One region of the Paenibacillus sp. CFBP 13594 genome, then DNA from elsewhere that is predicted to be linked to it. Evidence: riboswitches for the same ligand, from Rfam matches in the RefSeq annotation. Region 1 holds a riboswitch; each other region holds the start of a gene.
What was found. Region 1 has a riboswitch for thiamine pyrophosphate ahead of tenA (thiaminase II). Riboswitches for the same ligand answer to the same signal wherever they lie in the genome.

Region 1 (5,719 bases):
TAGCCCAGGACCCGAACATGTACCGATAAAACAAAAAAAGTCGCTAAAATAGCGACTTTAATTGGAATATGTTCTTGTCCCGCTACAGGTTAATTAATGTCTTGCTTTCATTTAATAACTTCAACCTTTTTATCCCCTGCTGACTTCGCTACCTCTAACGTTGTTTTACCTTCAATAGCGACGATCACGCCAGTAGCCAGCATAGAAACGATTAAAGCTGCACTGATGGCTGTCGAAATTTTCTTCTTGACCATAACCATACCTCCGATATCTATTATGTTGTAATAAGCGGCTCAAGAATATGACGAGCCGAGTGTGGCTAGATATTACAATATTTCACTTTTTTTGTCGGGTAATCTACGTGGTGATTGTATTATAAACGTACTGACAATCATTGTAAAAGGATTTTTTCCTTGTGTTCAATTCCCGGACTTATTACTAGCTGGAACGTAAGGTCATTGATTCATATAATGGGCATATAGTTGCTCAAAGGTTGTATAACGTTCGACTTCTCTGCCGACCTTATCATACTCTTCTAGATATTCATCCATCACTTCAAGGAGCTTCTCTTTCATAACTGGTAAATTGCTTGCATCAAAGTATTGCATAAGTTCATATTTCTTGGTGCCTTTCTCCGTGGCCATTTCATCAAGATACTCATGTGCTCCAAAGGCCGAAAGAAAGACGTAGGAAGCATCGTTCGTTGTAACACTGTTCAAAATTTTATTGCGGTAGTTGCACCACAGTTCTTCGTATGTTCCTCCAAGATTATCAAAGGTCGGAACCGGTTTAACAATGAAGTTATCACACATCGTGCTATGTAACCTCGTAACGCTATTCAACATATTAAAAGATGTTTTTCGAATATCTTCAATGGTATGAGCTTCGATGATTGACATGCATAAGGATTCGAGATCATCCGGAACATAACGAAACGAACGTATCTCTTCCAAATATCGCTTGATCCCTCGTTTAATGCACGTGTTATTCATACTCACCAAGGCATTGACTAGATTGTACAGAACCCCAGCAGATGCATATCGCACTGAACCGATATCTTCACCAAGCATCGTATTGCTGTATGCTTGCTTAGCCAGATCGATCCATTTATTTGCCCGATTAAGACACGCTTCTCCTATCGGATTCGCAAGTGCATCAAGAGCTTTTTGCTGGAACTCGTTCAATTTTTCCAAATCCTCAGGCGTTGCATAGTAGAGTATTTTTAGGTCGGTTAGGCTGGATACGTTGGAACTCTCCAAGGTGGATTGCTCTTGTATTCTTGAATCCCATGGCGTGCAATAGATATCATATCCAACGTCATCCAAGATGAAGCAATCGGATATTTCCCATCCCTTTTCTGTATTATTTATGATAACTAAATCAAGATCGCTCTTCTCGTGAAAGTCACCGGTGCTAAATGAACCAGTAAGCCCAATAATGGCGATATCCTCTAGAAAATCTCTTTTTACGCGTTCAATCACCATGTTAATGAGCAGTTCATTTTTGTCCAGCAGCTTCTTCTTTATGATTTCGTTCATTCGTTACACCTCTTTGTATGATCCGGCCGTCCTTCATCACAACAACCTTAACTTGAGTCTATCGATTTAGAGGTGCGGTTACTATGTATAAGTTGATTTAAGTCATCTTTGCACAAAATCCGCTAAACCGTCGAAATGACGAGATAGCGGATTTCATTAGTTCTTTGTATAGACTATTTTCTTTATGCTTTCGCAGGACAAGAAATACCGACCCGCCAACTCCTCTATCCTGACTCCATTGCAGAATAAGGATTTGATCTCAGCGTTTCGAGCAGAGACCCTACTCTTGCTCTCTGTTTTCTCGCCCCATTTTAGGTGCGCCTCTTTGGGTTTTGGGATATAAACCAATTCCCCTTGAACGTATTCTTGAATGATCCGTAACAATTCTTCCGGAAAAATAGACTCGGCTTTTGAATATTTCATGGGCCTCACTCCTTATTTAATAGATCAATAAGGTGCAAAGCCAGTTAGTAGAATATTACGATTCGTCGTTGGCAATGTGATTATTCCCGGGCTCTATGCAAAGCATTGCCATATCCTTCACTGGCTTTGCATAGAGCCGTGCATGTAAGAACCCTACCCCGATTGTTTTCAATAGCCTCACCTCCATAGAAAATAGATAGTTGCTATTTGCTTATTATATCAGGGCTTGTTGTTGAAATGTTTAATCATCTCTTTTTGGGCTGACACGTTCTGATTATTCGCTGTACTCATCTTGATTAGCTGCTCTCTAATTGAATTAACTAACATTGAACTCAAGGCTCCAGCCCCCATGACATCTCCCAAAAATCAAGCTCAAAACGACTGCACATCACGAAAATATCCTCCATCCGTTGGTACGTTCCCTCGCTACAGCCTTCTAATAGTTTATCCGTTAACGTCACAAGGGATTGATTGCTGTTGTTGTATTCAGAGGAAGCATATCCTGTGATCCACTCTCCGTAAAAAGGATGCTCAGCTGCACCTGGTTTTTGAGCAAGGACTTGACCAATCTCTGCATAACTCCATGAGCAGGCCAGAATGGATACAAGTACTTCTGCTATGCCACCCGCATGGGAAACAGAGAGCATATAGTTAGTGTAAGCTGCATTTTTCAGTGCAGGTTTTACCTGAAAAACATGATCCTCTGTAATTCCTAATCGCTCCATATAAGAACGATGAATTTTCATTTCGCCATTCAAGATGTTATCTACGTTTTTACTAAAAAACTGCATCAATTTGGGATCGTGCGACTTGACGATACCTAGTGCAAATACACGGGCATAATCATACAGGTACAAGTAGTCTTGCAGCAAATAATAACGAAATTGTTCGACCGGTAAGGAACCATCTCCGATTCCTTTAACAAAGGGATGCTCGAGACATTCCTTCCACACGGGCTGTGCTGCCTGATACAGTCTCTCTGAAATAGTCAACATATGTTCCTCCAATTCATAATGTACGTATTTAAAAACAAAAAAACGAAACATCCTATGGATGTTTCGCAGACAAATACACTAAAACAAGGGGGTTCGCATGAGCTACCCAAGTCAGCGTTTCATCGTTGCATCCCTACGTTGGCATTATCCAAATCAGGTAAGGTCGGTTTAACACCCTCTCAGCCGGTTAAGGCTCCCTCGCAAACGGTTGTATGTAGTTGATAACTTTCTTATCCCCATAAAAGAGAAAATAACATCCATTTAGTATATCAAGGGCTGTTAAATATAGTCAAGGCAGATTGTATCGCCCCTTATCACCCTTCGGTGACTTATGTAAACGATGAAAACCATCACAACAATGGTTGAGTTTTAGCCACTGTTATGATGGTTTCTATTCTTGCAATTACTGCCGATGGTTTAATGCCCGAGTTTGTTCTTTCCAACAAAAGTGATTATTCCGTACTGGGAAGTGTTTCTCCAGCTCTCATTGGTCATATCATTCCACTTGGCTACGTTCTGCTTACCTCCGCCCTGGTTGTCATTAATTTGAAGCTCGAAACCGAGAACATTTCCTGCTTTGGGTGTCAGTGAATGTAATTGGATTCTGGCTTCTACGAGATATCCTTGATTTGTTTTCTTCACAGCACTTACAAGGCGTCCGGGTGAGGCCCCCCCTGCAAAGGTTCCCACATTGTCTGCACTGATTCTGAACTGGGCATCATCATATTGAAAATACGGTGTGCGCTGGTGATTCTCGTCCAGGAAAATCTCAACCGAATCCTGATCCCATGGGTTAATGCTGTCTGTAATGATGTTTGGATCAGTGACGTCGATCAGCAGGTATAGATACTCACCTGACCACATTGCGCGAGCCACTGCCTCTGCACCTTCGCTCTGGTTCAACCGTTTTACTTCAAATGGTACAGCCTTATTCCATAGGGCGTCTTTCTTCCCATCAATCTGAACAATCCCTTGCACAGCTTGTGCTGATTTGGGCATAGGAGCAAGTTGAATCACGCCGTATTTGCTTGTATCTTGCTCCTGTGATTGTGTTCGATCATTCCAGTACAGTGGATTATAAGGTTGTGTCCCACTTGCACCGCCATCAGTCACACGGATATCCAAGCCGGCTTCATATTCTGATCCGACTTGGATACCACCCCATGGAATGGACAATTCAACCTGATATCCGGCTTTTGTCTCACGTACACGATATGAACGTTGCTCCGCGCCCTCAGCTTTACCCGACCGCTTAATGATTACGTGTCGGTCATCTGCTTCATATGAGGTGGTCTTGCCATTATTGAGATCAACAAAGAGTTCTACTCTGTCATTCACGTCTGCCTTCGCATCCTGAACATCCACAAGGATATATAGGTTACTTTGATCCCATAAGGTGCGGAAACTAGCTGATCCTGAAGAATCACCCTTCAGTGGAGTAGACACCGCTTTGTTCCAGAGCGGATCTTGTGACTGTTTTTTGATATCCGGTTTACCCGAAAGTGAGACGGCTCTCTGTGTCAACACAGGCAAGCTGGATTCATCCACGAGTCCCCAGTATGCTTTTTTGGCCTTCAGGGCTGAATCAAACAGCATAGCCTGGTTGTTGTAAGACTTCTCATCTTGGAGTCCCCATAAGGTAACTGAAGAAATGTGATCTTTGTGTTTTTTGTACAAATCCAACAGTTCCTTATATCGATACGCCTGCTTTACCGCAACTTCATCGGACATCTCTTCACCAAATGGAATTCCGCTATCCACATCCAGTTCCGTGATCTGAATATCCAATCCAAGTTCGGCGAACATGTTGATCGTTTTTTCAATTTCCTTTATGGGCGGGGATTCCAGGTTATAGTGGGATTGCAAACCCACACCATCAATGAGCCCTTTCTCTTTCAGTCGTTTGACCAACCGATACATATGCTCTCTTTTCTCAGGGATTTCCGTGAAGTATTCGTTGTAGTATAATTTGGCATCCGGATCGGCTGCACGGGCGAATTCATAGGTTTTCTCAATGTAATCCGGACCGATTAGTTCATAAAAGGGACTTTTACGTAAACCGTTGGCATCACCATTGCTATCCGCAATCGCCTCGTTTACCACATCCCAGGCATAGATCTTACCTTTGTATCGGGTCATGACGGTTTCAACGTAATCCTGAATCCGGGCAAGTATTAATTCTCGACTCGCAGGGTTACCCTGAGGATCCTTGAACATCCACTCTGCAGCATCAATATGCCACAACAACGCATGTGCGCGTACGCCCATACCATGTTCCTCGGCGAACTGAACATATTGATCGGCTGCCTCGAACTCATAAACACCTTCGGAAGGAGACATGTACTTCGGTTTCATCTCATAGGTTGCGGTCAAGCTGTTAAAGTGTTTTGTGAGCAGTTGACCATATGCGCCTTCCAACTGCCAGCGATACACCGCTGCACCAATGGGGAAATCATCTTGATACAGGTCCTCCAGAGACTGAATCCCTTCTTCGATCTCCAGTTGCTCGGCCAGAGTAAATGATACATCATCCACATAGAACGATAACGTATCTACGCTATCTTCAGAGATGTAGGGTGTTTCGATGAACAAATTCAATTCAGTGGGATCATCGCTATACTGAAATTTTCCGGTGATCTTGTGCCATGTATTCCATTCTGTTTTGGCAATCTTCACGCTGCCGATCGGGTTCCAGCTTTCGGCAGTTGTTTTTTTATATGTGGTGAGCTGTAGTGTTTGATCCGTGGTGGGCTCCTGGGTAAG
Region 2 (5,719 bases), on a different contig from region 1:
GGAACCAAGATGATCCGCATGCCTATTCAGCAAATGATCCCGTACCATCACCAATATCCGCGCAACACGGCGACCACTGCTCCTAAAAAGGAGAATGAGAACACTCAAGGTCTATCCTTTCATGAAATTCTACAGCAAAAAATGGCGAAGAAAAATGCTTCTCCTTCCCTTAGATAAAAATGGACACCGGACCCTATTCGAGTCCGCTTATCAACCGTCTTTCCGCAGCTTGGCGGAAGGGCGGTTATTGGCGTTGAGCAATAAACAACTGTACAGTCCTCAGTCATGTTTCTATAATGGTTTTAAATATCTACGAGATCCATGACATATACGAACTGTAAAAGGGGACTTAGCACATGATCACCATTGGTTGTTTTCACGCTCATTATTCCAACATTGCCTTAATTGAAGAGACGCTTGCTCCTTATGAAGTTGAATTAGTCCATTACGTCGATCCAGGTCTGGACCGCCTTAAACATGACGCTGACTTTTCCGAGGTCGTCATTCACGAGAAGGTAGCCCAGACGCTCCAATGGATCGCTAAGTGTCATGCCGATGCCATTCTGGTCACGTGTACCCTGTTTGCGACAGTACTGGAGCAGGAAGCCACACAGGTCCCTGTGCCTGTGATCGGCATAGATGATCCGTTATTGCAGGAGATGCGACGAGTACCCGGAGATTACATAATAGCATTCACCAACCCGGCAACTATTGAAGGAACGATGGCACGGGTGAATCAGGCATTACAGCAAGAGGATGAGAATGGGCAACTACACGTTGCCAAGACATCTCAGACGGATGCGGTGTGCATCCCTGGGACATTTGAGTTGATTATGCGTGGAGATCAGCAAGGGTATCTCGAAGCGGTACGTGAAGGCTTACAGCAGATTGCTGAGCAGTATCCGGGTAAAACAGTAGTGGCGGCCCAACTGTCTATGGCTCCCGCCGCTGCACAGGTTGCAATAGATCGCGGTATTCCAATCCATAGTCCGCTGGCATTGCTTGCAGCGTATTTGGAGAAGAATTTGGGCCTGGCTCGACAGTAATTTAACGAGGTGAACTAATATGCGATTCCTCTATATTGTTTTACTGTTTATAGTAGGTTTTTCCTGTTCCGCATTTCTATACGGAGGAGCACCAAAACTCAGTGATGCTCTTTTATTCGTTATCGCAGGAATTCTGTATAAGATATGGGCCACATGCAGTCACAAAGCTAATTCTGATAAAGGCTGAGTAAGTTAAGAATACATACATGACATAGCACCAAAAAAGCCGTTCTTCTCTGCAATGACAGAGAGAAACGGCTTTATCTCTATTTCAGACTGCCCAGCTTGCGCTGTACCGACGCCTAGGAGCGTGTCCGATATTCCTCGGCCTTTTCTTGCATGCCCGCTGCTACAGCCTCATTATCGGACAATCCTTTACCCGCCGCAAAGGCACGAATGTCCTGCGTAATGCGCATGCTACAGAACTTCGGTCCGCACATGGAGCAGAAATGAGCTTCTTTGGCCCCTTCTGCTGGCAGCGTCTCATCATGGTAGGACAGCGCACGTTCAGGGTCCAGTGACAGGTTGAACTGGTCACGCCAACGGAACTCGAACCGCGCTTTGGACAATGCGTCATCGCGGCGTTGAGCACGTGGATGGCCTTTCGCCAGATCGGCGGCATGAGCTGCGATCTTGTAGGCAATAACCCCTTCGCGCACATCATCCTTGTTGGGCAGGCCCAAATGTTCTTTTGGCGTAACATAACAGAGCATCGACGTGCCAAACCAGCCAATCATGGCTGCCCCAATGGCAGACGTGATGTGATCATATCCTGGCGCAATGTCAGTTGTTAGCGGCCCAAGTGTGTAGAACGGTGCTTCTTTACATATCTCCATCTGCAAGTCCACATTCTCTTTGATCTTGTGCATCGGCACATGACCCGGGCCTTCGATCATCACCTGCACATCATGCTTCCATGCGATCTGCGTCAGTTCCCCGAGCGTAGCCAGTTCTGCCATCTGAGCTTCGTCATTGGCATCGTAGATACTGCCTGGACGAAGTCCATCTCCCAGCGAAAACGCCACATCATACCTTTTCATAATCTCGCAGATTTCTTCAAAATGAGTGTACAAAAAATTCTCCTGATGATGCGCCAGACACCATGCTGCCATAATGGACCCGCCCCGGGACACAATGCCTGTCATCCGTTTGGCCGTCATCGGGATATAACGCAGCAGTACACCTGCATGAATCGTAAAGTAGTCCACGCCTTGCTCTGCCTGCTCTATGAGTGTGTCACGGTACAACTCCCAGGTCAGCGCCTCCGCTTCGCCATTCACCTTCTCCAGCGCTTGATACAGCGGTACCGTACCAATCGGCACAGGAGAATTACGAATGATCCATTCCCGGGTCGTATGAATGTTTTTGCCTGTGGACAGATCCATCACGGTATCCGATCCCCAGCGTACTGCCCAAGTCATCTTCTCCACCTCTTCCTCGATGGAAGAGGATACGGCAGAGTTCCCTATGTTGGCATTGATCTTCACGTGAAAATGACGACCGATCAACATCGGCTCACTCTCCGGGTGATTGATGTTGGATGGCAGAATGGCCCGTCCACTCGCCAGCTCCTGACGTACAAATTCCGGTTCCACGCCCTCACGAATGGCGGCGAATTCCATCTCTGCCGTAATGACTCCCTGTCTCGCGTAGTGCATCTGGGTCACACAGCGTCCTGGCTGTGCCCGCAGCGGTTTGCCACGTAATCCGGGGTACTCTTCGGCGCCGGCTCTCTTCCCTCCGGGCTTCAGTCCGTTATCCTCCGGTTTAACCGTACGGCCCCGATAAGCTTCAACATCGCCGCGCTCTGTGATCCAACGGGTGCGCAGGGCTGGCAGACCTGCACGGATATCCGCATGAAATGCGGGATCGGTCATGGGGCCGCTCGTATCGTAGACACGCAGCGGTTCGTTATGCTCCACCCCTTGGGGAGTATTCGTGTCATGAAGGGCTATCTCACGTTCCGGTACAGCAATGTCCGACCGTGAGCCCTGAATGTAGACTTTGCGGCTGCCCGGAAAGGGCTGAACCCGTCCGGCCGCTCCTGTTTCTTTTTCCACCTGCTGACCGTTATGTTCCTGTTCCATCGCTTGTTGTCCCGTTTGATTTCCTGTACTCATGTTCGCTTGTCTCCTCCTCAGTGTTCATCGCTTGTTTGGTTGGTATCGTCATTAGCTCGCTTACGTACCTGTCCCAAATCATGCGCAATGCAGAGAAGAAAGAGCGATCCTACGCCAGACCAGGAGAGACACTTTTCATGTACAGTTAACAACAGAACGGAGGTTACCACAGATCATGGATCTAAGGTGACTTCTCTCTCATCATCCAAGCCCACTTTCGCAGGTTATTGAAAAAGAAGTCGATGGAGTACGTGCTATATCGCCCGTTCACTGTATATAAAAAAGCCGGTCCCCGAAGGAACCGACTTTTATGTCCATCACCAATAATGCACCTTCACGCGGCTCCTAAACGGAGCCCTACAAGGGTCACATCATGTGGTGGTTGTGGTCATATCGCCGATTACTTCCCTACGCTGGTATGATCCAGATCAGGTGCAAAGGGTCCGGAATCTCATGCGATTCCGTCTCAGTCCGGACAGTTCGGACTCCCCCAGTAACGTTAACAAGTTGCGGCACACACATGCCGCCGTTCATATTCAATGAAGCTGACCCCGATGGGCCGTCCATTACAGAGTAGCGCAACCGGAACACAAAAACAACCTTTATATTCCAGAACACCAACTCAATTTGGAAACAAACTTACATCAGCATCAGGATAACATGAGCCCCATCTGCGTAGCAGCATCCTTCAACACAGGTGCGTATTCATGCAATGTCTCCTGCGAAAGTCGGCTGACAGGCCCTGAGACCGAGAGAGCAGCTGCAATATTGCCTCGGCGATCCATAATCGGTACAGATACCGCGGCAGCTCCCGGCTCACGCTCCTCATAACTCGTCGCATATCCGTTATCCCGGATATCTCCCATTTGCGCCAAATACACCGCGGGATCAATAAACACCGGCCATTCCGGCCCGTTCATCAGTTCTTCACGATCCTCGTCCGTGGCAAACGCCATCAAAACTTTGCTGGAAGCGCCCACAGACAGCGGGAGTCTAACACCCACTGGAGCGACTCGGCGGATCGCCTGATCACTTTGCACAGCTTGAATCCGTATCCTTTCACTCCCATCACGCAAGTACAGACTTACCGTCTCCCCCAATCGATCTCTCAGTCGCTCCATCGCAGGCAGCAGCAGAATAGCGGGATCATCACTGCGGGACATATGAGCTGACAGCTCCCAGATTCGGATGCCAAGTCGGTACTTCTCTGTTGCTGCATCGCGGATCACGAACCCTCGATCCTCCAGCGTAGCCATCAAACGGTGCACTGTACTTTTGTGCAGGCCAATCTGGCTGGCAATTTCGGTGAGTCCCAGATCACTGCGTGTGGTAAAACATAATAATATATCCAGCGCCCGTTCCACAGCCCGGACGGTTAACTTGCGATCTTCCATGGCATAATGCCCTCCTCATGTTTCATCACATGAAACTTGGTTACATAAATTATATGAGAAACGGTCTCATCTGTAAACCAAAAAGAGCCAAAATTAAAATAGGCCAACGTGTAAATTTTTCCTTTTTATAAGAGTTAATCCCCTGTAATTTACACACTAAGGTAATGTTACCCATATATCTTAAGAACTATATAACAATTGCGTAACAAATGCCCTCAATCAATTGACTTTGACTATATTGGAACATACGATAAAGATATATTACATTAAGATATCGCTCTGAAGCAGGCTCTGAAATCGACGCAATTCTCTTTTCATGTCGTTGTTATCTTCAACTGAACTTCAAAGGAGGGGCATTCATGTATCCAACATCCCAGAGCGAAGCCCCGCTGCAAACAAAAGTGTCCGATCTGCCCTCTTCCCTATCACCGAGGCTGATTCGGTTCAAACATATTATCGTAGCGCTGCTGCTCTCCGTTGTATTTTTTCTACTGTTTTGTTTTATTGCACTGCATGGTTATATCGCATGGGTATTATCCAATCCTACTGTAGCGCCGGTCTTCTCCAATCCGATGCAAGCCAAGAACATGAAGTACGAAGACATCACGTTCCCGGCAGCAGATGGCAGCCGGACGATGCAGGGATGGTATATACCTGCTGACAATGCTGCAAGCAAAACGATTATTTTCAGTCACGGCTATGGTGCCAATCGTGAAGAAACATGGGTTCCCATGTATGACCTGGCACACTATGCTCATCAACTTGGGTTCAACGTGGTCATGTTCGATTATGGCTTCGCCTCACAGGTGAACAAAGCTGTAGCCACAGGTGGCAAAGCTGAGTCACAGCAATTGCTCGGTGCGATCCAGTTCGCCAAGCAACGTGGTGCGCAGGAACTGGTTGTCTGGGGCTTCTCGATGGGTGCCGGTACAGCGTTACAAACCGGACTGATTACGAAGGAAGTGGATGCAATGATTCTGGACAGTGCGTTCCTGCTGGAGCCAGATACACTGTACCACAACATTCACAACCAGATCGATCTGCCACGTCAGCCTACACTGGAGATCATGAAGCTGTTGTTCCCTGTTCTGAATGGTACCGGATTACAACAGATTCCATACCAGGAAGTGAAAAAGGAAGATTATCCGTTCCCGATTTT
Region 3 (5,719 bases), on a different contig from region 1:
AGGTGCACCTCTGTCCGACCCACAACCTAATCCTACCAAATAAGGAAGGTAACTAGAATAATCATTAGATCAGATATATTATGACATCGCACAATCCCTGTCATATCCTCGTTTTTTGCATGCCAGGTCTCTCAAGCAATATGCTCATATCAACCTCTGGTATGCTCATTTGTAACGTATGCACCCTCACTTGAATCCCCGATAACAAAGAAAGACCACTACATTTGTCTCCAAATGTGTGATCTTGAATGGCTTCCGGCTTGCTGATATAAGATATCAGGCTCCGAATCTCTGACGATAACCGCACTTTCGACACAACTCTTCCACAGCTTCGCGCCTGGAGAAGCCATATACCAGATTGTTCGCTCGCTCACCCTCAATAATCTCCGAGAATGACTTCTCGTGCACATTACCAAGGTTAATGACACCCTCACCATCAAGACAGCATGGAACCACCGTTCCATCTACAAGCACAGCTGCCTGACCACGCAATGCATGGCAGAAGCCTTTGCCGTCATCTTCAGGTGCATCCAGACTCGGCCACTGGAACTCATGGTCCTGATTCAGGTATACATTCGGGGCAATTTTGACCCCGCTGCCTGGAACTACTTTTTCCTCAATTCGGAAGTCCAGATTGAACTCACGTTCCAATACTTCAAGGGTCTCCCGATTTCGATTCATCTGAGCATTTGTGAAGTTATCCTGCGTCAGATTCCACAACCGGAATGAGATGATGACATTGTGCTTCACCGCTTCGTGAACAAAAGACAGAATGTTGCTCAGGTATCCGTCACGGTCGGTCGAACCTTCATGCCCATCGAAGCTGTGCAGGGAGAAATTCATCTGCCGCAGCGCCGGTTTGCCAAGCAATTTATGCTGAGTCTTGGGCAATAGTGTACCATTCGTTGTAATGTTCACCTTGAGTCCCTTCTCATGTGCGGAATCGAGCAACAGATCTATTTTGGGATGCAACAAGGGTTCACCTTTGACATGTAGATAAATATGATTGGTGTGTGGTTTAACTTGTTCCAGTATATTGTTGAAGACTTCAGGGTCAATGAATCCTTTGGCACGCTGCGTCTGTGGACAGAAGCTGCAAGCCAGATTGCAGATACTCGTGATCTCAATATATACTTTTTTGAACGTTTTCAACTCGGGTCCCCATTCTGCCTAGGAGGGAGAACAATCCCACCTGCATTTTGTGATCCGGCCTATACGGGCCATCCCTATTATATCGGGTTCATGAGCCAAGGTAAATCAGAGAACTGGTTTATCTGGTTGTGTCAAAATGATTTGGCTAGTGCCAAATGAACAGATTCAATCGCATGAATACGTGTTGTATCAAATAATGGAACTTCTGAATCCTCTACTTTTACTAATAATCCAATTTCGGTGCAACCTAATATGATCCCCTCAGCTCCATCATCAACTAGCCTTTGGATCACCTTTTTATAATAATCCCTTGATAAGGGCTCAATTTTCCCTAAACATAATTCCTCATATATTATTTTATTGATAACTTTTCTATCCTCTTCATTCGGTATCAAAACCTTAATACCATTCAATTCAATTCGTTTTTTATAAAAGTCTTGTTCCATCGTATATTTAGTGCCAAGTAAACCAACCGTACTTATTTTGGACTTATGAATTTGATTTGCTGTTGAATCAGCAATATGTACAATGGGTAAACGCACTTTTTCTTCAATATGTTTAATCACTTTATGCATCGTATTTGTACAAATTACAATCATTTCTGCTCCTGCCTTTTCCAGAGACTGAGCAGCATTCCCTAATAATTCACCAGCACTTTCCCAATTACCTTCAGCCTGATAACGCTCGATTTCTTCAAAATCCACGCTATATAAGATGCATTTGGCTGAATGCAATCCTCCCAATTTATTTTTCACTTCTTCATTAATAATTCGATAATACTCTAACGATGACTCCCAGCTCATTCCACCAATAAGGCCAATCGTTTTCATATACACTCCCCTTTCCATTTAATACATCCCGAAAGCAGCATATAGAAATTTAATAGATATTGTACCGTATCTATCTGATTAAATAAACGAAGCGTATTATGAATCCGCGGAAAGCCAAGATCAGTACTCACATTCTTTCCGAGCGCCCCCTTTACATTCCACTTGCATGTGATATATGCTGAACACACAACTGCATATCTTGAACATTGCACTAGGGGAGCCTTACGGCTGAGACGAATCGAATGATTCGGACCCTTTGAACCTGATCTGGATCATACCAGCGGAGGGAAGTGGAGCGGCCTTTCAGTAAGCGGATTTTTTCATGTTGATGATGAAATTTAATGTGAATTGAACTTACAGACCCACTCATTTCTCCGGAAATGGGTGGGTCTTTTTCGCGTTCTGCGGGCAGATCAGAAGGTGTAATTAAAGATCCCGTAGTTTGAAGTTGAATTTGGAATAACAAGGGGGGACAAAACGAGATGGATAATAACATAACCATTCACAACATGAGCTACGCTTTCCCGGAAAAAAGGGATTCCCCCGTGCTCTCCAATGTGTCGATGCGTGTAGCCAACGGCGAATTCGTCTCGCTTATCGGCTCCAGCGGCTCCGGTAAAAGCACCCTTTTCAAGCTGCTGGCAGGCCTGCTTGAGCCAACCCATGGAACCATAGAAATTCCTTGGGTCCCTGAAGGAAAGCGACTGGGGCAGGTGGCCTATATGCCACAAAAGGACCTCCTGTTATCCTGGCGAACCGTCATGGAGAATTGCATGCTCCCCGCTGAACTTGCTCCAGAGCGGCAGGATAAGGGGAGAATTCGCGCGGACATTCTGGCTGGGCTCGACAGATTTGGCCTATCCGGCTACGCGCATGCTTACCCAGACGAGCTATCGGGTGGCATGCGCCAGCGTGTCGCGCTGCTTCGTACTTTGCTGACAGGTGGCCAACTCATGCTGCTGGATGAACCATTCGGCGCACTCGATGCCTTAACCAAACGGGAGATGCATCGCTGGTTGTTGGAACTGTGGGAGGGCTTTGGCAAAACCGTGTTGTTCATTACGCATGACATTGAAGAGGCGCTGCTGCTCAGTGATCGGATTATCCTGTTAACTCCGGGGCGCCAAGGCCAACAGCTACAGGATTTGACGGTACCTTTGCCACGTCCAAGACATTCGGACATGATCTATGAACCGGCGCTCGTTCAGATGAGACGACGACTGGAGGAACAATTGCATGCGAGAAGGTAACTTGGGAGACTGCATGAAGGATAGCGTAAGGCGTTGGCTTGCCCGTTATGGTCTGTTTCTTTGGCTCCTGCTCTTGTTGCTTGTCTTCTGGGAGTGGATTGTGCGTATGGGATGGGTGCCCTCCTTCATCATTCCAGCCCCAACGGCGATTGCCAGCTCCCTGTATGAGCATCGCTACCTCCTGCTGGCTACACATCTGCCTGCTACCTTGATGGAGGTTATTGTTGGTTTTGGCTTGTCCATAGTGACTGGAATTACGCTAGCGACAGGAATGCATATGAACCGATCGATTGAAAAGGCCTTGTATCCCTTCATCGTGATCAGTCAAACCATACCACTGATTGCCCTGTCCCCTGTATTCATCCTGTGGTTTGGTTATACCTTGTGGAGCAAAGTCGCCGTGGTGTTCCTGATCGCCTTCTTCCCCATTGTGGTCAGCACCTACGATGGACTTCGCCAAGGCGATCCAGAACAGCGTGAACTGCTGCTCACCATGGGCGCCAGCAAGTGGGATATTTTTTGCAAACTCCAGGTTCCACTTGCCCTTCCCTCTTTTTTCTCGGGGCTAAAGATGTCTGTGGTGTACTGCGTGGTTGGTGCAACGATTGGCGAATGGCTCGGTGGCAGCAAAGGTCTCGGATACTTCAGCCGCCGTATGTCCAGCAACATGAACACGGACGCGATGTTTGCCGCTATTGTGCTGTTATCCCTGCTTGGGATCGTTTTGTTTATATTGATTGCCTGGCTGGAGAAACGGTTTAACACACGCCGTCATGGAGGCAAAAGAAAGAACGGATAATCTTGGAGAGTGAATCCGATTTAATGATAGGAAGTATGATTTCCAAACACTTTTTTCACATATCATCAGTTATGTTTCAATCATCACGTTGTCCGTTAACATCCTGCTGTTCTTCTCCTACAAACCTTAAACAATGAAATGAGGAACTTCCATTATGAATAATAAAGGCATACACTCCCTGCTTCCCATCATGCTCATTAGCCTTTTGCTGATAGTCAGTGGATGCAGCACCACGAATACCAGCAGTAACACGCCAACAACAGACTCTGCAACCAATGCACAACAAACAGACAAGTCTGCAACCGAACCAGCATCAGACGCCAAAGATAAACTGTCCATCATGCTCGACTGGTACCCGAATGCAGTACACTCCTTCATCTATGTGGCTCAGGAAAAAGGGTACTTCGCAGACCAAGGTCTGGATGTCGAAATTCAGATGCCTGCGGATACCAATGATTCACTCAAACTTGTTGCTGCCGGTAAAATTGATCTGGCCTTAAGCTACCAGCCCCAAATCTTGCTCGCGCGTGGCGAGACCATTCCTGTACGATCTATTGCTGCTGTTGTTCGGCACCCGCTTGTTCATCTATTGACCGAAGCCAATGGCAACGTGAGTTCACCCAAAGATCTTGACGGAAAAACTGTCGGGTATTCTTCAATTCCGCTGTATGAAGCGATGGTTCGTACGATGATCAGCCACGATGGTGGCAACCCAGATAACATGAATCTGGTCGACGTTGGATTCGATCTGATTCCTTCACTGGCTTCCGGACAGGCGGATGCGATTATGGGTGGTTTTATTAACCATGAACAATTGATTTTGGAGAAAGAAGGACACTCCATGAAATCAATTAACCCCGTCGATTATGGCGTACCTGATTATTATGAACTGGTCCTGACTGCGAGTGAAGCTGGCATTCAAGCAAAAAAAGAACAGCTTACCCGGTTCGTCAAAGCGGTCCAGGAAGGACAAAAATATGTGACTGAGCATCCAGAAGAAGCCTTGAATATTCTGCTCGCTCATGAGAATCAAACGTCTCCGCTTGACCCGGATGTCGAAACCAAAAGCCTTACTATTCTACTGCCACTTATGAATGAAGAAGGCCAACCGTTTGGTCGGCAGGAAATGGAATCATGGGAGAATGTACGTGCTTGGCTCGTTGAACAGGATCTGATTCCTGAATCGGTGAAAGCCGAGGATGCTTTTATTAATCTGCAAGGAGAGTAAATAAAGGAGAGCAACGTGAATAAAGGAAAAGTGACTGAACGCAAGGGAATGAAAGCAATGTCATCAAAAGCAAAGTTAGCAAGAAACGTTAGGATCGGATGCAGGAAGTTTTGCGAAATGGAATTGCCCTGAAGCAAGCATCTGAGAATCAGAATTTTTAACAAGCCAAAGTGATTTGATGTGCATCAGAGCAGCTTGATATGCGTTTTGGTGGCTTGTTGGTATGAATTTGGTATGAACATTAGCGCATATCTTCAAACCTTCCGGGAGCTAGCTCCTTAATGTGCTTGGAGTAGAGCATGCAGCGAGCGCTAACGAATCTGAGGCGTCCTATTCAGGGATTTGTAGCGGTTGCAGAAATCTAAAGAACCTGAAACATGTTATATCAGAATAAATAGCTGTTTGCAGCGTTTTGGTCAGGAGATTCTGGGAAATAACGTGTCTGACGTTCCTTAGATTT
Region 4 (5,719 bases), on a different contig from region 1:
TTCGGTCCGAGGGGGAGCGCTTGAAGCTACTTCTCCAGCAAGCAGTACATTGTCTTCAATGGTCCGCCAAGGGAAAAGAGCAGGCTGTTGTGGCATATAACTGATCTTGCCACGTTGGCCCGTTACATCATGATCGTCCATGAACACTCGCCCTTCCTGTGGCCTCAGAAGACCGCCGATGATATGGAACAGGGTGCTTTTGCCACAGCCGGATGGCCCAACGATAGCAACAAACTCGCCTTGCTCCACAGTCAGGGATAGGCCGTTCAGAACCGGTAACCTGCTCCGCCGTTCACGGAATGATGCATGAACATCCACGACATCCAGTGCAGGTGGAACCGTAGCAGCAGTCGTATTTGTCGGTAGACCAGGATTAGCCGAGTGAAGTTTTTCACCGTGCTTTGGTTCCAATGCGCGTGCTCCCCGTTCACGCTGGACATGTTCGTCCTTTTGCCGATTCATATGGTCATCACTTCCTAATTACAGATTACTTGCTTTACTACCGCTTCTGTGGCCGCCAGCGCACGAGCAGCTTCTCCAGAAGGGCAATGAACAGGAAGAGCAGCAAGCTGAGCGCGACAATAATCATGATCGCCACGAATAGGCGGTCCGTACGATAAGCAGACTTTTGCAGCATCATATAATAACCAATACCCTTGTCTGCACCGATCCATTCGGCGATAATGGCACCCATCACGCTATAGGTAGCAGCGATTTTGACACCGGAGAACACGGATGGCAGCGCATGGGGAAGCTCCAGCTTCCAGAAGATATGATGACGTTTCGCACCAGCCATGCGCATATAGTTCATCATCGCTGCATCTGTACGGGTCAAGCCGTCCATGGCTGCCACTGCAACGGGGAAGAAGCAGACGAGGATGATGGTAATCAGCTTGGGCAACAGCCCGAATCCGAACCAGATTAACAGGAGCGGCGCGAGCGCGATGGTCGGAATATTTTGACTAAGAATAAGTAATGGATACAGGGCTGACTTGAGAAAAGGAACCAAATGCAGCACCATCGCGATCAGTAATCCAACCGCTGTGCCGGCGGCGAATCCGATAAGCGTTAACTGAATGGTTGCGGAAGCGTGCATGCCAAGCCGATCAGCCTGGGATGCCGCTTCGCGGGCGATATCAGACGGTGCTGGCAGCATCCATTTTTCAATATGGAACAGGGAGACAGCTCCCTGCCATATCGCTATAAAGAGAATAACCGCCACGAAGGGCGGCCATACACTTTTGAAATAGGCATTCATTAGCGGTACTTCTCCGTCAGGGTATCCATGCTGAAGCCAGTAGGGCTATGGGCGATTTTGATCTGGGAGATGATGCTTGGGCTGCCAGCCTCGACGAGTACTTCGTGCATTTTGCGGACAACCTCCAGCAGTTCCTCCAGTTCCCCCTCCATCGTGGTGTCGAGCGGGTTCACCTGATATTTCAGGCCAGATTGCTGAATAACTTCAATGGCGCGATCTACATAAGGATAAGAGTTCTCGCCATTTGGCGTTTTTGGAATAACCTGAATGCTAAGTAGTGTGCTTGCCATGTGAGATCACGGCTCCTTTCGTGATATATAAAATGAACTAATGACGGTTACACTTGCCACTTCGATGACAGAATAACCTTCCAATCGCTGTTATCCCCAGATTTTTTTGATTCCCTTTCTCTAAAGGGAAAATCCGGTGATAAAGGCGACCGCTTCGCTTTTTCACGTTATTTCTGTCCTCTCCGTCCTCGTGTAAATATTAAGTTCGTTTTATATGAGATATTTTATTGGGGTAAAAACGCGTTCGTATATGCTTTGCTCACGTCGACCTGTTCATCCAGCAGTTTTTTGCTAAACATCCAGTCGGTGTAGTTCTGCCATACTTCCTGTTTCTGTTCTCCCCAGCGCGGGGCGTCATCCGTGTACTTTGGACTAAGCCATTTCTGGCTTGCCAGGACCAAGTCTTTATCCAGATCCGGGACGGCCTTGATCAGAATATTCGCTGCGTCTTCGGGATGATCAATTGCGTATTGATATCCTTCTGAAGTGGCTTTCAGGAATGCTTTCACCAGCTCAGGGTCGTTCTGAATCGTCTGCTCGTTCGTTACGAGAACAGGCGTGTAGTAATCCAGTGCATCTGAATAATCCTTCACATATAACATGTCGATCGGTTCTCCGCGCAGTTCAGCTTCAATCCCCGTCCAGGCGTAGAAAATCCACGCGAAATCAATATCCCGTTTCACTGCGGTGAAAAAGTCAGCGTCACCCATGTTAATGTTTTTTACTTTGGATACATCGGCTCCGTCGCCTTCCATAATGGATTGCATCACGGCTTCTTCCACAGGCGAACCCCAACCGCCATAGGTTTTCCCTTCAAAATCTTTCGGTGACTTGATATTCCGATCCGCCGGAGCAGCGAACCCGGATGTATTATGCTGAATAACTGCTGCGATGGAGACGAGTGGAACACCTTGTGTACGGGCTTGAGTTACACTTTCCTGATAACTTACGCCAAAAGGCACTTCATTCGAGGCAACCATCGTATCTGCGCCGCCGGCACCTGGTTGTACAATCTCTACATTCAAGCCTTCGGCCTTATAAAAACCTTGATCTACAGCCGCATACAAGCCGGTATGATTCGTATTTGGTGTCCAGTCGAGTACGACTTTAATATCCTTGAGGGCTGCGTTGTCACCTTCGTTGCTGCTCTCCGTATTCGTGTTGCCGTTGTGTTCTGCCGGGGCAGCTTCTTTACCGCCACATGCGGCCACAGTCACCAGTAGTACACATAAGAGCAACAGTCCCATTGTTTTACGCCATTTCATCTGTGATTCTCTCCTTCGGTATGTCCGGCCGAGTGGCACGGGGTACTCCTTGGCTTCATATCCAATCATCTTGCATAAATCGACAGATTTATACCAGTTGGATCTGGATGACTTATTTTTGTTTCGATAAATAAAACAAAAAAAGCGTCCCGTAATCCGGGACGCGTGCAGGCGTTAGAGAGGTGGCGTTCAGCCAGAGGGCTGTGCCATTTCGATATACTCCGATTCCTACGCTGGCATGATCCAGATCAGGTCTAAGGGTTAGTATCTTGGTGGGATACACTCTCAGCCGGCCAATTCCGACTCCCCTGGGAAACTATGAAGTTACGGGCATTACTAGGTGTAATTATAGGCCAGCGGGTAGAACGTGTCCAGTCAGGAACTGGATGGGGACAGATATGAACTTATCAAACAGGCCTTTATACAGATGTATATCAGCCTGTTTAGATGTGTTATTTTCAATAATTATCGTTGCGAATCATATAAGGAAATCTGGCTGAGTGTAAAAGCACCGGATAGTGGGTCATAGCCTAAGTGCTGAAGATCTGGAGGGCTCCCAACAAATACTTAGATCAAATCCGATGTTTGATATCTCGTCGCATAAGGGCTGCTTTCCCTATTTCAGTGATCAGCTTTTGCTCGTTTGACCTTGAGCGGTGCAGCTTGAGTAATTTAAACAACATAATTTAGATACAAAAGGAGATAGTACTGCTATACAAATAAATACTTTTACATACAAATGGGGGAGTACTGAATGATCCTTAAAACCATAATCGCAATTATTTTGTCCTATAGTGTCTACGTTTTTTTCACGGCTTACCTTTTATTTTTGGTTCCGTCTCCATCGACTATTGAAAATACGGATATGCAAAAAGCGTTAACAGAAGGAAGTACAACAGATCGCGTAATGCTCCTGGAGGACGGCTTTCAATCGGGTCAGGTGAGAATCCAGACCATTCGAGAGGCGAAAACAAGCATCGACCTGGCGTATTACTCCATCCAAAAAGGAAAAACATCTCAACTCTTTTTTGCTGCGTTATTCGATGCAGCTGATCGGGGTGTTCATGTTCGAATCATTTTAGACGGGATTTTTCACAGCATGCGCGGAGAGTTGCGTGATATTCCAGATGCCATTGCAGCTCACCCCAATGTGGAATTAAGATATTATGAACCACTCCACCTATTTATGCCATGGACATGGCATAACCGTATGCATGACAAGATCCTTCTTGTCGACAACACATATGGCATTATTGGCGGCCAAAATATTGGTGATAAATACATGGCATCGCAACCCCCAAAAGACTATGTATTCGATCGGGATGTCCTTGTTTACAATCCAAACGATAATACGAACAGCACGGTTGTTGAAATGAAACAATATATAGATCAGTTATGGAACCATCCATTCACCAAACCAGAAAAACATGCAAAACGTCAGCATCATGCAAAAGGATTAAAAGAGCTGGCTCAGCTGGCTGAGTTATATAAAAAGGCCCGCGCTCAGAGCGATCCTTTTGTTAAAGTGTTGCCGAAGGAATGGGCTCAAGGAACTCTTCATTCCGACCACGTCGCTTTCATTCACAATCCAATCCAAAGGCTGTATAAAGAACCGATCATGTGGAGAGCATTTGTTCATTTCGCCAATCAAGCAAAGTCGAAAGTGTACCTTCAGACGCCATATGCCATTCCCACCAAGAAAATGATGAAAGCAGTACATCTGTCGATGAATCCAGAAACAGAATGGGTCATGCTAACCAATTCAATCCAGCAGACCCCTAACCCTTTGGCTTTCGCGGGATACTTAAGCTCTAAGAAGCGGTTACTTGATACCAGTCTGGCTATTTATGAATACCAAGGCCCTTATTCCATACACGGCAAATCATTTGTCATGGATGATCACCTCAGCATGGTTGGTTCGTATAATCTTGATCCCAGATCTGCCTTCCTCAATACTGAATCTGCTGTGGTCATTTCCGGTTCTGCATTCGCCAACCAACTAACAGAGGCTATGGATATCAAACGTGCACATAGTACACTTGCGGTTAAAGGTGAGCATCCAGCAGAATCTACGAATCAGAAAGGCTCTGTTTTCAAACGAATGGCAATCACAGCGTTATCCAAACTGTCTTTTCTCTGGAAATTTATGTTGTAGATAAAAACTGCATTCTCTTGAGGTTGAATTTTTCTCCGCTTCATCGAAACTTGCGTTTCTCGCGTCAACCTGCAATTCATCACACGGGAAGAAAATCAGATTTGTTCACGGAATGTTCACTTATGTGGAGGGTTTACTCATCTCTATAATTACGAAGGTAAACAGAGAGGATGAGAGAATTGCCAACAAGCAAGAAGGAACAAATTATTTTCGGATTAATGATGTGTACAGGGATGGTCTTGGTCATGATGTTCTTCAATCTATGGCACAGTGGGCTACTCGGCAAGATGTCCCCGCTTGAAATACTGCTTCAATTCATATTATGTTTTGTCATCGCGTTTCTGGTGGAGTCATTCATTGTCGGACCTGTAGCGAGAAAGATTGCTTTTTCCTTGCCCTTTGACAAGTCCAACAAGATTTTGGGTGTGCTTGCTATGTCATTTTTTATGGTGATTGGCATGGTTCTGATCATGTCCATGTATGGAATGATCTCGGCATATCTCGCTGATCAATTAAGTGGGTCATCCGTACTCCGTACGTATCTCCATACAATCGCTCGTAACTTCAGCCTGGCGCTTCCATATCAGTTGATCGTTCTGGGACCACTCGTGCGATATGTATTTGGTAAATTCATCAAGGTTAACGGGCCCGTAATGCCTGTCGTTAACAAAGGTGTGTGATTCGGTTGGCCATAAGTATTTCCTGGGCAATCTTGTGCGCAAATGAATAGATCGTATTCTCACCTTTAATG

Region 2: another riboswitch for thiamine pyrophosphate. It lies ahead of thiC (phosphomethylpyrimidine synthase ThiC); the one in region 1 lies ahead of tenA (thiaminase II).
Region 3: another riboswitch for thiamine pyrophosphate. It lies ahead of IFU39_RS11020 (ABC transporter ATP-binding protein); the one in region 1 lies ahead of tenA (thiaminase II).
Region 4: another riboswitch for thiamine pyrophosphate. It lies ahead of IFU39_RS25175 (ABC transporter substrate-binding protein); the one in region 1 lies ahead of tenA (thiaminase II).

What each region holds. Positions count from the first base shown of each region.
Region 1 covers NZ_JACYVQ010000001.1:996,408-1,002,126, forward strand. The annotation lists gene IFU39_RS04600 (hypothetical protein) at 108-254, opposite strand; gene IFU39_RS04605 (nucleotidyltransferase domain-containing protein) at 456-1,538, opposite strand; gene IFU39_RS04610 (CD3324 family protein) at 1,695-1,961, opposite strand; gene tenA (thiaminase II) at 2,294-2,956, opposite strand; TPP riboswitch at 3,069-3,166, opposite strand; gene IFU39_RS04620 (endo-1,4-beta-xylanase) at 3,374-5,719, opposite strand, start outside.
Region 2 covers NZ_JACYVQ010000016.1:22,049-27,767, reverse strand. The annotation lists gene IFU39_RS30495 (hypothetical protein) at 10-177, shown strand; gene IFU39_RS30490 (aspartate/glutamate racemase family protein) at 357-1,046, shown strand; gene thiC (phosphomethylpyrimidine synthase ThiC) at 1,349-3,133, opposite strand; TPP riboswitch at 3,555-3,668, opposite strand; gene IFU39_RS30480 (IclR family transcriptional regulator) at 3,817-4,560, opposite strand; gene IFU39_RS30475 (alpha/beta hydrolase) at 4,920-5,719, shown strand, end outside.
Region 3 covers NZ_JACYVQ010000003.1:6,909-12,627, reverse strand. The annotation lists gene IFU39_RS11030 (radical SAM/SPASM domain-containing protein) at 277-1,152, opposite strand; gene IFU39_RS11025 (aspartate/glutamate racemase family protein) at 1,284-1,982, opposite strand; TPP riboswitch at 2,186-2,288, shown strand; gene IFU39_RS11020 (ABC transporter ATP-binding protein) at 2,465-3,232, shown strand; gene IFU39_RS11015 (ABC transporter permease) at 3,219-4,031, shown strand; gene IFU39_RS11010 (ABC transporter substrate-binding protein) at 4,186-5,259, shown strand.
Region 4 covers NZ_JACYVQ010000009.1:143,208-148,926, reverse strand. The annotation lists gene IFU39_RS25190 (ABC transporter ATP-binding protein) at 1-462, opposite strand, end outside; gene IFU39_RS25185 (ABC transporter permease) at 500-1,258, opposite strand; gene IFU39_RS25180 (MTH1187 family thiamine-binding protein) at 1,258-1,548, opposite strand; gene IFU39_RS25175 (ABC transporter substrate-binding protein) at 1,773-2,813, opposite strand; TPP riboswitch at 3,021-3,133, opposite strand; gene IFU39_RS25170 (phospholipase D-like domain-containing protein) at 3,568-4,968, shown strand; gene IFU39_RS25165 (hypothetical protein) at 5,139-5,648, shown strand.